DNA from 2 places in the Streptomyces sp. NPDC088157 genome. Region 2 is predicted to be linked to the other one. Evidence: riboswitches for the same ligand, from Rfam matches in the RefSeq annotation. Region 2 holds a riboswitch; the other holds the start of a gene.

Region 1 (7,020 bases), on a different contig from region 2:
CGCGCGCCCGTTCCTCAACGGGCTCCTCCAGCGCTCCTGCGACGTCGTCCTGGCCGTCGGGAAACCCGAGGTCAGTGCGGTGGAAGGGACGGCGCCGGCGTACAAGAAGGTCGACTTCGTCCTCGTGGGCGGCGACCCGCACGCGACCGTGAACGTGCGCACGGTCGCCGCGGGTGACGCTCTGCGCGCGGACATCGCGGACGCCGTCGAGGACGCGGTGGACGCGCGGGGCTGAGCCCTCGCACCGACGAGCGGACGAGGAGCGGGCGCGGCGGTGCCCGAAGTCCTGGTGAATCGTTGGTCGAATGGGTTGGCCCCAGCCGCCCCACTGCCTAACATCGATCACCGCAAGACTTTGTGCACCGTCGCACAATCTCCTCGGGAGGTTTCCTTGCACCGCCGTCGTCGCACCGCGCTCCTGCTGTCCGCCGCGATCGTGGCGGCCCCTCTCCTCGCCGCCTGCGGGAACGACGCGCATCCGGGCGCGGCGGCCGTCGTCGGAGATCAGCGGATCACCGTCGCACAGCTGGAGAGCCGGGTGAAGGAGGTGCGCACGGCCCAGCGTGCCGCGGTCACCGACGACGCCCAGTACAAGCAGGCCGTCGCCCAGACCGGCAGCCTCGCCCGCGACACCCTGCACGGCATGGTGCTCGACAAGGTGCTGCACCGCGCCGCCGAGGACGCGGGCATCACCGTCAGCCGCCGTGAGGTCCAGGAGATGCGGGCCGGCCTGGAGCAGCAGGCGGGCGGCGCGAAGGGCCTGGAGACGGCGTGGCTCCAGCAGTACGGCATCCCGCCGCAGCGCCTCGACGAGAACCTGCACCTCCAGCTGGAGGCCCAGAAACTCGCCGCCGAGCTCGGCACGAACACCAGTCAGCCCGCCTTCTGGAACGCCCTGTCCAAGGCGTCCAAGGCGCTCGACGTCGACCTCAACCCGCGCTACGGGAACTGGGACGCGCAGAAGGTCGCCCGCGTCGACGCGAAGACGCCCTGGGTACGGGAGATCTCGGCGGCGGGGACGCAGCAGACGACGTGACCGTGATGTGATCATATGACCGGTGGGCCGGCCCTGTGGACAACTCGCGGGGCTGCCGACGGGCGTGGGTTACGTTCGGGGTGTGAACGCAATCAGCTCCGCCGATGCCGACGCCGCAGTCACCGCCCCGGGCCGCGTCGTCCTGCTCACCACCAGCCACCGGGTCGCCCCCGGCCTGCTGTCCTGGCCCGCCTGGCAGGCTCTGCGCACGGCGGACCGGGTGCTGTGCGCGGACGGCGCGCATCCGCAGCTGCCCTATCTGAAGGACGCGGGCATCACGGTCGAGGAGACCTCCCCGACCGCCGAGGAACTGCTCGCCGCCTGCGCCGGCGGCCGCACGGTCGTGGTCGTGGCCACCGGCGAGGGTGAACCGGCCCTCACGGACGGGCTGGCCCGCCTGGCCGGCTCCGGGCGGGTGTCGATGCCCGAGCTGGAACTGCTCCCCGCCTCCTACGACCTCCCCGGCGCCCGGCTCCTCGACCTCGTCCAGGTCATGGACCGTATCCGCGCCGAGTGCCCGTGGTCCTCCCGGCAGACCCACAGGGGACTGGCGAAGTACGCGGTCGAGGAGTCGTACGAACTGGTCGAGGCGATCGAGGACGGCGACCGCGACGAACTCCGCGAGGAGCTGGGCGACGTCCTGCTCCAGGTCGTCTTCCACGCCCGTATCGCCGAGGAGGACGAGGAGTCGCCCTTCTCGGTCGACGACGTCGCGGGCACGATCGTCGCCAAGCTCATCCACCGCCACCCCCATGTCTTCGGCGACGCCACGGCCACGACGCCGGAGGAGGTGAAGGAGCACTGGCTCCGCACGAAGGCGGCGGAGAAGCGGCGGGAGTCCGTGACGGACGGCGTCCCCCTGCACCAGCCCGCACTGGCCCTCGCGGCGAAACTGGTGTCCCGGGCCCGGACGGCGCGGCTGGAGGTGCCGATGCCCGCGGCCGAGGGCATCGGGTACGACCTGCTGGCCCTGGCGGCGCGCGCCGAATCGGAGGGCATAGACCCGGAGGCGGCACTCCGGGCAGCGGCCCGGACGTACCGGGACGCCATCCGGACCGCGGAGGGGGGCGAGGGGCAGTAGGGCAAGCCCCTGGTCAGACCGTCGGACCCCCTGCCCGGCCGGAGGCCGCGCGGGGCCCCTCGGGCACCCTGTCCGGCCGGAGGCGCGCGGGGCCTCTCTGGCACCCCTCCCGGCCGGAGGCCGAGCGGGGCCTCTCGGACCCCCTGTCCAGTCGAAGGCCGAGCGGGGGCTCTCGGGCATCCCGTCCGGCCGGAGGCCGTCTCGCAGCCTGCGCCTGTCGTGCCTCCGTCCCGCCAGAGCCTGTCGTGACTCCGCCCCGCCTGCGCCCGTCCGGCCCCGCCGCGCCTGCGCCCGTCCGGCCCCGCCGCGCCTGCGCCCGTCCGGCCCCGCCGCGTCAGAGCCCGTCCGGCTCCGCCCCGCCAGTCCCTCGTGGAGCTCGGAGGTCGCCGTGTCGGTGTTGCCGGGGAGCCCGCTACCGTTCGGGGAGTGACCAACCAGCCCCGCCCCTCGACCGATGTCCCGCCCGCCCCCGACCTCTTCACCTGGGAATTCGCCACCGACCCCTACCCCGCCTACGCCTGGCTGCGTGAGCACGCCCCCGTGCACCGCACCGTGCTGCCCAGCGGTGTGGAGGCCTGGCTGGTCACCCGTCACGCCGACGCGAAACAGGCCCTCGCCGACCAGCGACTCTCCAAGAACCCCGCTCACCACGACGAACCGGCGCACGCCAAGGGCAAGACCGGCATCCCCGGCGAGCGCAAGGCCGAGCTGATGACGCATCTGCTCAACATCGACCCGCCGGACCACACCCGACTGCGACGGCTCGTCAGCAAGGCCTTCACGCCCCGCCGGGTCGCCGAGTTCTCGTCCCGGGTCCAGGAACTGACGGACGACCTCATCGACCGGTTCGCCGAGGAGGGCGAGGCCGACCTCATTCACGACTTCGCCTTTCCGCTCCCCATCTACGCGATCTGCGACCTGCTGGGCGTCCCCCGCGAGGACCAGGACGACTTCCGCGACTGGGCCGGGATGATGATCCGGCACGGCGGGGGCCCCAGGGGCGGAGTCGCGCGGTCGGTGAAGAAGATGCGCGGATATCTGCTGGAGCTCATCCACCGCAAGCGCGAGGAGCTCCCGGCCGAGCCGGTTCCCGGCGAGGACCTCATCTCCGGCCTGATCCGCGCCTCCGACCACGGCGAGCACCTCACCGAGAACGAGGCCGCCGCCATGGCCTTCATCCTGCTGTTCGCCGGCTTCGAGACCACCGTCAATCTCATCGGCAACGGCACGTACGCCCTCCTCACCCACCCCGAGCAGCGTGAACGCCTCCAGCGGTCGCTCACCGAGGACGGCGGCGACCGCACCCTCCTGGAGACCGGAGTCGAGGAACTCCTGCGCTACGACGGCCCCGTGGAGCTCGCCACGTGGCGGTTCGCCACCGAGCCGCTCAGCATCGGCGGACAGGACATCGCGCCCGGCGACCCGGTCCTCGTCGTCCTGGCGGCCGCCGACCGTGACCCGGCCCGCTTCCCGGACCCCGACACCCTCGACCTCTCCCGCCGCGACAACCAGCACCTCGGCTACGGCCACGGTATCCACTACTGCCTGGGAGCCCCGTTGGCCCGGCTGGAGGGCCAGACCGCGCTGGCCACTCTCCTCACCCGTCTGCCCGACCTCCGACTGGCCGTGGATCCGGCCGAGTTGAGATGGCGCGGCGGGCTCATCATGCGCGGGCTGCGGACGCTGCCGGTGGAGTTCACTCCGGTGCATTCCAGGTCATAACCGATGAGACTCTGACTGAATGTCAGCCGGAGTGTGACCGTTCGGCGGAGTAAAGGTGACCAGCCCTCAACTCTGTGATCTTCACGTGATCTGCGCGGCATTAACTTGTGACAAGTGATCGTCTGCCTATACGTTCTCTCGTCAGCGCGACGCATCGGTCCAACCCGCCGCGCCGGTCAGTGCTGTCCAGAGAAAGGCCCCTCGCATGCTCTCCGGGAACGGTCGTCACCGTCGCCCCCGCCAGGCCCCGGCCCTCCTTGTCGCGGCCGGAGTGACGGGTTCCGCCATCGCCATCCCGCTGCTCGCCGCCTCCGGCGCGAGCGCCGCCGACGGCACGGTGTGGGACAAGGTGGCGCAGTGCGAGACCGGCGGCTCGTGGAGTGCCGACCAGGGTGACGGCGAGTACGGCGGTCTGAGCCTGTCCCAGAAGGACTGGGAGACGTACGGCGGCCTCGACTACGCGGCGAGCCCCGATCTGGCCAGCCGCAACCAGCAGATCGCCGTCGCGCAGAAGGTGCTCGCGGCCGAGGGGATCGGCGCGTGGGGTACCTGCGGGCTGACTTCCGGGCTCACCAAGGAGAACGGCGCGCTGAGCGTGGACACCGGCGTGGCGGGCGGCTCGTCCGACTCGTCCGACTCATCCGGGTCTTCCGGATTGTCCGACCTGTCCAGGGGGTTGTCCGGATCTTCGGGCTCCTCGGGCTCGTCGAGCGGCGATGGCACCTCGACCGGGTCGTCCGACTCATCCGACTCGTCCGCCGATTCCTCCAGTTCACCCTCGGCGTCCGCTTCATCCCCTTCGTCCTCTTCCTCCGCCGCCACCGATGACTCCGGGGCGTCCGGCGGTTCTGGCAAGCAGGGTGACGGGCAGGCGGGCGACGGTTCGGCCACCACATCCCCGAAAGTGGATGACTCGGACAATTCGGAGCAAGAGGCGGGCTCTTGGAGCCTCGTCGACACCAGCTCCCTGGGTTCCGGCCGCCATCGCGGTGCGACCGCCGACGAGGCCGCGCCCAAGAGCGCGACCGACACCGCCGTGGACGGCGCCACCGCCGCGTCCGCCGGTCGGCACGCCGCGGCCACCTACCTCGTCCAGCAGGGCGACTCCCTGGAGTCCATCGCCGACTCCCTTGGCCTCGACGGCGGATGGCGCGCCCTCTACGCCGAGAACAGGGACCTCATCGGTGCCGACCCGAGCAACATCACCCCCGGTCAGACCCTCGACACAGGGGTGGAATAGGGCGCAAAGCCCAAGAAAAACAGCGGGAGTTCACGTCACGCTTCGCACCGAATGTCCGCTTTGGTGAAAGTGTGGGATGAGTCTCAGAAGCCCTGATCGTCTTTGAAATTCCGTCGATCGCGTGTCTACGGTCGAGGCCGCTCGGCAACCCGAGCCCCGGCCGTCGCAACGCCGAATCCTGCCAGCGACAGCCCGGGAACAGTCGTCGCGTCAAGCGCCGCAGGCAGGAGCGGGGGACCCAAGGTAAGTGCCGCGCCGGGGTGGTCGACCGGAACGGCTTGGGGTGAAGCCACGCCCTCCCACGGAGCAGTTCTCCGGTGGGTGAGGAGTGGCCGGGCAACTCACACGGCCCGAACCCGACAGCTCACCTCGCAGGCGTCGGTGAGGGGATCCACCATGCTGTTTTCCGGTAAGGGCAAGCACCGCCGTCCCTCCAAGGCCACCCGCGTCGCCACGCTCGCCGGCGTCACCGGTGTCGCCATCGCCGCCCCGCTGATGGCGGCCGGCAACGCCTCCGCCGCCACCACCTCCGAGTGGGACGCCGTCGCCCAGTGCGAGTCCGGCGGGAACTGGTCCATCAACACCGGCAACGGCTACTACGGCGGCCTTCAGTTCTCGGCCTCGACCTGGGCCGCGTACGGCGGCACGCAGTACGCCGGGCAGGCCAACGAGGCCTCCAAGTCCCAGCAGATAGCCATCGGCGAGAAGGTCCTCGCGGGCCAGGGCAAGGGTGCCTGGCCGGTCTGCGGCACCGGCCTGTCCGGCGCGGCCTACAACGGCGGCGACGCCGGCTCCTCGAGCTCCGGTTCGTCCGACTCCTCCGGCTCCTCCGGCTCGTCGAACAGCGGCAGCACCAGCACCCGCTCGACCGAGGAGCAGGGCGCCTCCCGCTCGACCGACCGCCCGGCCGCCTCCAAGACGGTCACCACGCCGACCGGCAAGAAGGTCAAGAAGGGCGACGGCGAGTACAAGGTCGTCAAGGGCGACACCCTCAGCTCCATCGCCGAGAAGCACGAGGTCAAGGGTGGCTGGCAGAAGCTGTTCCAGCTGAACAAGGACATCGTCACGGACGCGGACCTGATCTACCCGGGCCAGCAGCTGCACCTGAAGTGACACCCGGCCCCCAGAGAAGCCACAGCGCCCTCATGTCCGAGGTCGGCACACTGAAGACCTCGTGAGGGTGACCCCCCGTCCCCACGGGCTCCCCGCTCCGGTACGTGTTCCCCCGTACGCACCGGAGCGGGGTTTCTCTTTGCCCCTTCGCCACTTTCCGTCGGTCTTTCTCGGCCACCCCCTTTGTTCCGGACGGAAACAATAGGTACCGTCTGTCTGTCCACGGGACGGTCGGTCGGCTGCCGACGGCCCCGGGGCGGTTAGGCTCTAGTCGCAAGGCTCGGCAAGGACTCGTCAAGATCCCCTGAGCCCCGCACAACCAGCGTCACATCCCAAGAAGGAGATGCTCGTGCCGTCCATCGACGTCGTCGTAGCCCGGGAAATCCTGGACTCCCGAGGCAACCCCACGGTCGAGGTCGAGGTCGGCCTCGACGACGGCAGCACGGGTCGTGCCGCCGTTCCGTCCGGCGCCTCCACCGGTGCCTTCGAGGCCATCGAGCTCCGCGACGGTGACCCCAACCGTTACCACGGCAAGGGTGTCGAGAAGGCCGTCCTCGCCGTCATCGAGCAGATCGGCCCGGAGCTCGTCGGCTACGACGCCACCGAGCAGCGCCTGATCGACCAGGCCATGTTCGACCTGGACGCCACCGACAACAAGGGCTCGCTCGGCGCCAACGCCATCCTCGGCGTCTCGCTCGCCGTCGCCCACGCCGCCTCCGAGGCCAGCGACCTGCCGCTGTTCCGCTACCTGGGCGGCCCGAACGCGCACCTGCTGCCCGTTCCGATGATGAACATCCTGAACGGCGGCTCGCACGCCGACTCCAACGT
Region 2 (7,020 bases):
GTTCAGTATCCGGAACCACCCACCACAGCCCTACCAGGACTTTTAACCCATTGGTTGTGGGCTCGAATCCCACAGGGCCTACCGAAACGCACCCGGCTCAGGAGTGGTTGAGCCGGGGGCGTTCGTGATCATCCGGTGCGACGGTGGGTCAGTGGTCCGAGTAGCTGAAGTCGCCGATGGTCCAGGCGCTGACGTCCTCGATCGCCACGCGGTACATCCCGCCCGTCTCCGGGATCCCCACCGTGCCCTGCAGGATCCGGGCGACGTGGAAGTGCAGGTGTGTGGGCGGTCCCTCGTTCTTCGCGGAGGTGTCGAAGACGGCGGAGAAATCGCCCAGCTGGGCGGAGTTCGTCAGCACCTCCGACACCCTCTGCCGCCACATGGCCTCGGGGGCCAGTCGACCGGTGATGACGGCACCACCGGTGACCACGGTCAGGGGCATCTGATTGCTCTGCCCGGACTCCACGAGAGTGGCGAGGGCAACGATCAGCTCGTCAGGCTTCGGCATGAGATCGGATTCTATGTACCGGCACGCCCGAGCGGACCCGAGGGTCGAGGGCGAGGTGGCGTTTTCCGGCCCCTCGTGAACATTCTGACCGCTGTGACGCGGTCCCGCGCATCGGGGGCCCGTCGGAGGGGGCGGACCGGATGGTCGAGCGGGCCCGCGCCCGGGGCAACCGGACCTACGCCGACCTCACGGACCTCGCCGACCTCGTCGACGTCCGTGAGGTCCCCGAAGCCCGGGACGCCCGTGCCGTCGACGTTTCACGGCGCCCGCCGCAGGCCGCCGATGACCGAGCACGTCATGCTGCTCCAGTGGGCCGCGCTGGACGGCCCGTTCGGGCCGTCGGCGGTCAGCCCACGTTCAGCCCGGTGAGGTCCGCGAGCGGCAGCGTGTGCTGGGTCTGGAGGACCTTGGCGCGCAGGTAGCGGACGTTGTGCGGGGTCGTGAAGACGCCCGTCGGGACCCGGTCCTGGACGTCGATGCCCAGGTCCCGCAGCTGGTCGGCCTTGTCGGGGTTGTTGGACAGCAGGTCCAGGCCCGTGATGCCCAGGGCGCGCAGCATCTGGGCGGCGGCCGTGTAGTCCCGGTCGTCCTCGGGCAGGCCGAGCGCGGCGTTCGCCTCGTAGGTGTCCAGGCCCTGGTCCTGGAGGGCGTACGCGTCGAGCTTGTTGTAGAGGCCGATGCCGCGGCCCTCCTGGCGGAGGTAGAGCAGGACGCCGCCGGTGCCGGCTATGCGCTCGACCGCCTCGCGCAGCTGCGGCCCGCAGTCGCAGCGGGCGGAGCCGAAGACGTCACCGGTCAGGCACTCGGAGTGCAGCCGGACCAGCGGGGTGGCACCGGGCGCCGACTCGCCGAGGACGACGGCGACGTGCTCCTGGCCGTCGGTGAGGCCGTGGAAGGTGACGAGTTCGGCGTCGACGGAGTAGCCGTCGGGGAAGCGCAGCGGTACGCGGACGCGGGCGCGCGGGGTGGCGGCGGGGGTGTCGGGCATGCGGTCTCCCGGGTCCGGAGGACGGTGACAGAGCGACGCCGGGCCGCCCTGTGCTTCAGATTTGAAGCAGATCCAACGATTCGAGACCCTACCGCATGCTTGAAATTTGAAGCAACTGCTTTGTGGTGCGGCTCACGACGATGCGGCTCGTACGCCAGCGGCTGGGTTCCGGGGGGCCGAGGCTCGCGCGCCCGCCGCCGCGGCTCGCGAGGTTGCGGTTCGCCGGGTCGCGGTCACGGGGTTCCGGAGCAGGGCGAGGAGCGCCGGCGCCACGGGAGGTCCTCGGGTGCCGCCTCGCCTTCGTCGTTCTCCTGCAACCCGCGCGCGACCTGCGTGAAGATATCCTCCAGCTGGCCCACCTGCTCGGGGGTGAGCCGGTCGAAGAGGGAGGCGCGGACCGTCTCGACATGGCCGGGCGCCACGCTCTCCAGGACCGTCATGCCCTCGTCCGTCAGGACCGCCACGCTCCCGCGCTTGTCCCACCGGCACTCCTCACGTCGCAGCAGCCCGTCCTTCTCCAGCCGGGACACCGCGTAGGTCAGCCGGCTGCGGGTGATCTTCAGCCGCTCCGCGAGGTCGGTCATCCGCAGCCGCCGCTCCGTTGTCTCGGAGAGGTTGGCGAGGATGGAGTAGTACAGGTGGGGCATGCCGGCCTCCTGCTGGAGCTGCCGGTCGATCGCGTCCTCGAGGAGGAGGTAGCCGGCCACGTAGGCGCGCCAGGCGCGCTGCTCCTCGGGGGTGAGCCAGCGAGTCGTCATGCGCCCAGTGTAGGTTTGTTTCAAACTTGAACCAAGACCACTTGAACCAAGACCACCACCGTCGGACCGGCGACCGGACCGCGTCGAGGCACGTCGGACCGCGTCAGGCCGCCGTCGGACCCAGCCCGGGGAGTCGCGTCGATGCCGTACCCGTACGTCCTGCTGTCCGCCGCCGTGTCCCTCGACGGCTACCTGGACGACACCACGCCCGAGCGCCTGCTCCTCTCCGGCCGCGCCGACTTCGACCGCGTCGACGAGGTACGGGCCTCCGTCGACGCGATCCTCATCGGCGCCGGCACCATCCGCGCCGACAATCCCCGGCTCCTTGTGAACTCCCCGGAGCGCCGCGCCGCCCGGGTGGCCGCCGGACTGCCGCCGTACCCCCTCAAGGTCACCGTCAGCGCCTCCGGCGAGCTCGACCCGGCGGCGAACTTCTGGCACACGGGCGGCGAGAAGGCCGTGTACACGACGGAGAAGGGCGCCGAACGGATCCGGGCGCTCGGCATCGCGGCCGAGGCGGTCCCGCTCGGACCCGAACTGGACTGGCGCCGCCTCCTCGAACACCTCCACGACGTGCGCGGCGTACGGCGCCTCATGGTCGAGGGCGGTGGAACCGTCCACACCCAGCTGCTCCGGCAGGGCCTCGCCGACGAACTCCAGCTCGTCCTCGCCCCGCTGTTCGTCGGAGACCCGCGTGCGCCCCGGCTCTTCGGGCCGGGCGGCTACCAGGGCGGACGGCTGCGCCTGGTGGAGACCCGGCGCATCGAGGACGTCGTCCTGAACCGCTACGAGCCCACCGCCCCCGGCGCCGGACCGCTGCCCGTCGCGGCCGACCGGCACTGGCTCGCCCTGGCCTGCGCGCTCGCGGCCGACTGTCCGCCGTCGCGGACCGCCTTCAGCGTCGGTGCGGTGATCGTGGCCGCCGACGGCACGGAGCTGGCGCGCGGCCACTCGCGCGAGGGCGACGACCCGGTCGTGCACGCCGAGGAGGCCGCCCTCGCCAAACTCGACCCCGCCGACCCCCGCCTCCCCACGGCCACCGTCTACAGCAGCCTCGAACCGTGCGCCCGCCGTTCCTCCCGTCCGGCCCCCTGCGCCCGGCTCATCCTCGACGCGGGCGTGCGCAGGGTGGTCACGGCCTGGCGCGAACCGAACACCTTCGTCACGGACGCGGACGGCACCGGTCTGCTGACGGCCCAGGGCGTCGACGTCCTTGTGCTCCCGGGGTACGAGGAGCGGGCGAAGGGCCCCAACCGTCACCTCCTCTGAGCCCGCCGAGGCCCCGCCGAGGCCCCACTGATCAACCGATGTGCTTTCCGACCCGCTGATGGCGTACAGTTGTGTTCATCGCCGCGGGGTGGAGCAGCTCGGTAGCTCGCTGGGCTCATAACCCAGAGGTCGCAGGTTCAAATCCTGTCCCCGCTACTGATAGGCCGAAGGCCGGAATCCGAAAGGGTTCCGGCCTTCGGTGCGTTCACCGACCACTCCCTCACTCTTGGTGACCGGATGACCGCCCAGCGCATAACGACTGAGTCACCATCAAAACCTGTGTGACTGCTGATGCGTTTCCGGGGTATGTCGAGGCGCGGTCGGCACGCGGTCAACTCGCCCGTTTTTCACCACTGGTGGGCCGAAAGTCCAGGCCGGAAAAGTTGTTGATCAAGCAGAACAGCTTGGAATCCCGCCCCCGTGTCTATTAACGTTCGATAACGCAGCGCGGTCGTCCCAGCCGACACAAGAGTCGGCTCCGTGCGGCACGTGCCGAATCCCGCAAGGGAACCGGGGAACCATCACCTTGGGGTGAATCACGCGGAAGCCGTCGTGAGCTCGCAGAGTCCACGTCCGGTATACGCGCGTAGGAGACCTTCCCGCTCCGAACCCGTCAGCTAACCCGGTAGGCGACGGAAGGAAAGGAGCACGCCCGCGTGGCGTCCAACCCGCCTGCCCCCGAGGCCCCGCACGCGCCGGCCCAGCTGCCCACCGAGACCTTCGGCTACGGCGGCTACCGCACCGACGAGGGCCCCTGGGAGGAGTGGAACCCCACCGCGGACTCCATTCGCCCGGTACGCGGCAAGCACCGTGTCGCCAAGCAGCGCGGCGGCGGATTCGCCCGCAGCTCCACCGTCCTCGGCGTCGGCGTCATAGCCGCCGTCAGCGCGGGCGGCATGGCCAGCGCCAACACCGGCAAGGCCCCGGTCTCCATCTCGATGCCGGACCTGCCCAACGTGGGCTCGCTCATCTCCGACGACGAACCCGTCCAGGAAGCCGCGCCGGCCCTCGCCGGCTTCGGGTCCGAAGCCGCCGTGGACACCGACGAGAGCGTCGCCGACGCCGGTGAGGCCCTGCGCAGCCGGATCATGGCGCAGGCCGAGTCGCAGCAGTCCCAGGTCGAGGTCAAGGCTCTCGCCGCGGCGGCCAAGGCCGAGGCCGACGCCGTCGCCCAGGCCCAGAAGGAGGCGGAGGCCAAGGCCGCCGCCGCGAAGAAGAAGGCCGCCGAGGAAGCCGCCGCCAAGGCCGAGGCCGCGCGCCTGGCCGAGCTGGCCAAGCAGTACACGCTGCCGACCTCCTCGTACACCATCACCTCGACCTTCGGCCAGGCCGGATCCCTCTGGTCCTCCGGCTACCACACGGGGCTCGACTTCGCCGCGCCCACGGGCACGCTCATCAAGGCCGTCCACAGCGGCACCATCACCGAGGCCGGCTGGGCCGGTTCCTACGGCTACCGCACCATCCTGACCCTGGACGACGGCACCGAGCTGTGGTTCTGCCACCAGTCGTCGATCAGCGTCAGTGTCGGCCAGAAGGTCGCCACCGGTGACGTCATCGGCCGGGTGGGCGCGACCGGGAACGTCACCGGGGCCCACCTCCACCTCGAGGTCCACCCGGGCGGCAGCGCCGACGGCATCGACCCGGCGGCGTGGCTGCGCGGCAAGGGCCTCAACCCCTGAGCCGTCCGTCCCTCAGGACACACTGATCCACCCCGCAGCCCTGACGAGGAGAACCCGCGTCAGGGCTGCCGGTCTGTCGCGGCCCACCGGTGCGGAAGATTCGTTCGGTGCGGGTGATGCCTCGCGGCTCCTGGCGCGGGCGGTCCGTCGCGGCCTACGGGTGCGGGCGGGAGGCGGGATACGGCCCGGTCGGGTACCCGTAGGTGTGTCCTGCCGGGTTCCCGTACCCGTGGACCGGCCCTGCCGGGTTCCCGTACCCGTGGACCGGCCCTGTCGGGGCCCCGTACACCGGCCCCGCCCCCGCCTGGTACCCGGATCCGCCGCCGTGACCCTGGGCGGGCCCCGGTCCCGGCCCGTACGTCTGTCCCTGGCCGTACGCAGGTCCGGGCCCGTACCCGTACACGCCGTGCATGGGCCAGGGCGGCGCGACCACCCGTACCGGCGGGGCCGTCATCCGGGCCGCGTGGTCCAGCGCGGGGCGGGCGACGTCCTTGCGCCGCCACAGCTCGTTGAGCAGCTCTCGTTCGCGTACCAGGAAGTCGGCGTTCGCCCGTCCCCGGCGGCCGCGGTGCCGCAGGAACGCGAGGGACGTCGCGTACGCCTCGTAGCGCGCCACCTCCCGCTCCGCGGACTTGCCCAGGTGGCGGCCGGCGTACTCCCGGGCCAGCCGCCGGGCCCGCATCGAGCCGAGCGCGAACGGCTCGGCCGGTGTCAGCCAGCCCGCGGCCGCGTAGGCGGGCAGCTCCTCGCGTACGGTGCGCAGCTCGCGTTGGCGCGTCCACACCACCAGCCAGGTCAGCAGCCCGAACGCGGGCACCATGAACGCCGCGTACACCGCGAAGAACCCGAACTCGCCGAACGACGAGGAGCCGTTCCACAGGGCGTGCATGCCCATCGCGAGCAGTAGCCCGCACAGCGGGAGCAGCACGCGCCGCAGCTGCTGACGGTCCCCGGAGAGCGCGGCGACGCCGAAACCGATGCCGGTCAGCACGGTGAACAGGGGGTGCGCGAACGGCGACATGACGACGCGCACGAAGAAGGTCGCGGCGGTGACGGACGCGATGCCCGTGTCGCCCGTCAGCTGGTCGGTGCCGAAGGCGGTGCCGAGATAGAGGATGTTCTCGGTGAAGGCGAAGCCGGTGGCGGTGAGCCCGGCTATGACCACGCCGTCGACGATCCCGGTGAAGTCCCGCCTGCGGAAGAGGAACACCAGCAGGACGGCGGCGGCCTTGGCCGACTCCTCGACGATCGGCGCTATGACGGTCGCCCCGAGGGTGTCCGCGCCGGACGGGTCGGCGGTCGCGGTGGCTATCCATCTGGTCGCGAAGCTGTTGGCGATGATGGCTATCAGGGCGGCCGCGCACGCGCCCCAGGCGAAGGCGAAGACCAGGTTCCGCCAGGGGCCCGGCTCGACCCGGTCCAGCCACCGGAACGCGGCGACCAGCAGCGGTACGGGCAGCACGGCGAGCCCGAGTCCTACCAGGAACCCCTCCGTGCCGGTCTGTTCGCGCACCAGCGCGAGGATGACCAGGCCGGACAGCGCGAGCAGGGTGATCAGCGCCCCGTACCGCACCCTCAACCAAGCCCTCGGCCGCGCTCCGCCCCGGGGGGACCCCCACCGCTGCCACCAGTGAGCGTGCCGGAGCACACCGTCCTCGGGCGAGCCGCCGGGATGCGGCGGACAGGGCGGAAACGGAGGACTGATGGCCACGGTATCGACCCTAACGAGGGAGGGGACTGTGGTGGAGGGGAGACCGGTCGGTGAGCCCTTGGGTCCCTTGGTCGAACCCTTGACCCGGTCAGCGCTCCCCGGGCCGG

What was found. Region 2 has a riboswitch for cyclic di-AMP ahead of ACIPFH_RS24000 (M23 family metallopeptidase). Riboswitches for the same ligand answer to the same signal wherever they lie in the genome.
Region 1: another riboswitch for cyclic di-AMP. It lies ahead of ACIPFH_RS27405 (transglycosylase family protein); the one in region 2 lies ahead of ACIPFH_RS24000 (M23 family metallopeptidase).

The regions. Positions count from the first base shown of each region.
Region 1 covers NZ_JBIUSU010000007.1:99,952-106,971, reverse strand. The annotation lists gene ACIPFH_RS27430 (hypothetical protein) at 1-235, shown strand, start outside; gene ACIPFH_RS27425 (SurA N-terminal domain-containing protein) at 392-1,036, shown strand; gene ACIPFH_RS27420 (nucleoside triphosphate pyrophosphohydrolase) at 1,119-2,117, shown strand; gene ACIPFH_RS27415 (cytochrome P450) at 2,544-3,839, shown strand; gene ACIPFH_RS27410 (transglycosylase family protein) at 4,045-5,079, shown strand; cyclic di-AMP (ydaO/yuaA leader) riboswitch at 5,285-5,472, shown strand; gene ACIPFH_RS27405 (transglycosylase family protein) at 5,476-6,192, shown strand; gene eno (phosphopyruvate hydratase) at 6,536-7,020, shown strand, end outside.
Region 2 covers NZ_JBIUSU010000005.1:853,018-860,037, forward strand. The annotation lists gene ACIPFH_RS23975 (hypothetical protein) at 149-508, opposite strand; gene ribA (GTP cyclohydrolase II) at 855-1,496, opposite strand; gene ACIPFH_RS23985 (MarR family winged helix-turn-helix transcriptional regulator) at 1,730-2,254, opposite strand; gene ACIPFH_RS23990 (dihydrofolate reductase family protein) at 2,396-3,523, shown strand; tRNA gene ACIPFH_RS23995 (tRNA-Met) at 3,606-3,679, shown strand; cyclic di-AMP (ydaO/yuaA leader) riboswitch at 4,004-4,172, shown strand; gene ACIPFH_RS24000 (M23 family metallopeptidase) at 4,180-5,202, shown strand; gene ACIPFH_RS24005 (PrsW family glutamic-type intramembrane protease) at 5,357-6,913, opposite strand; gene trmB (tRNA (guanosine(46)-N7)-methyltransferase TrmB) at 7,002-7,020, opposite strand, start outside.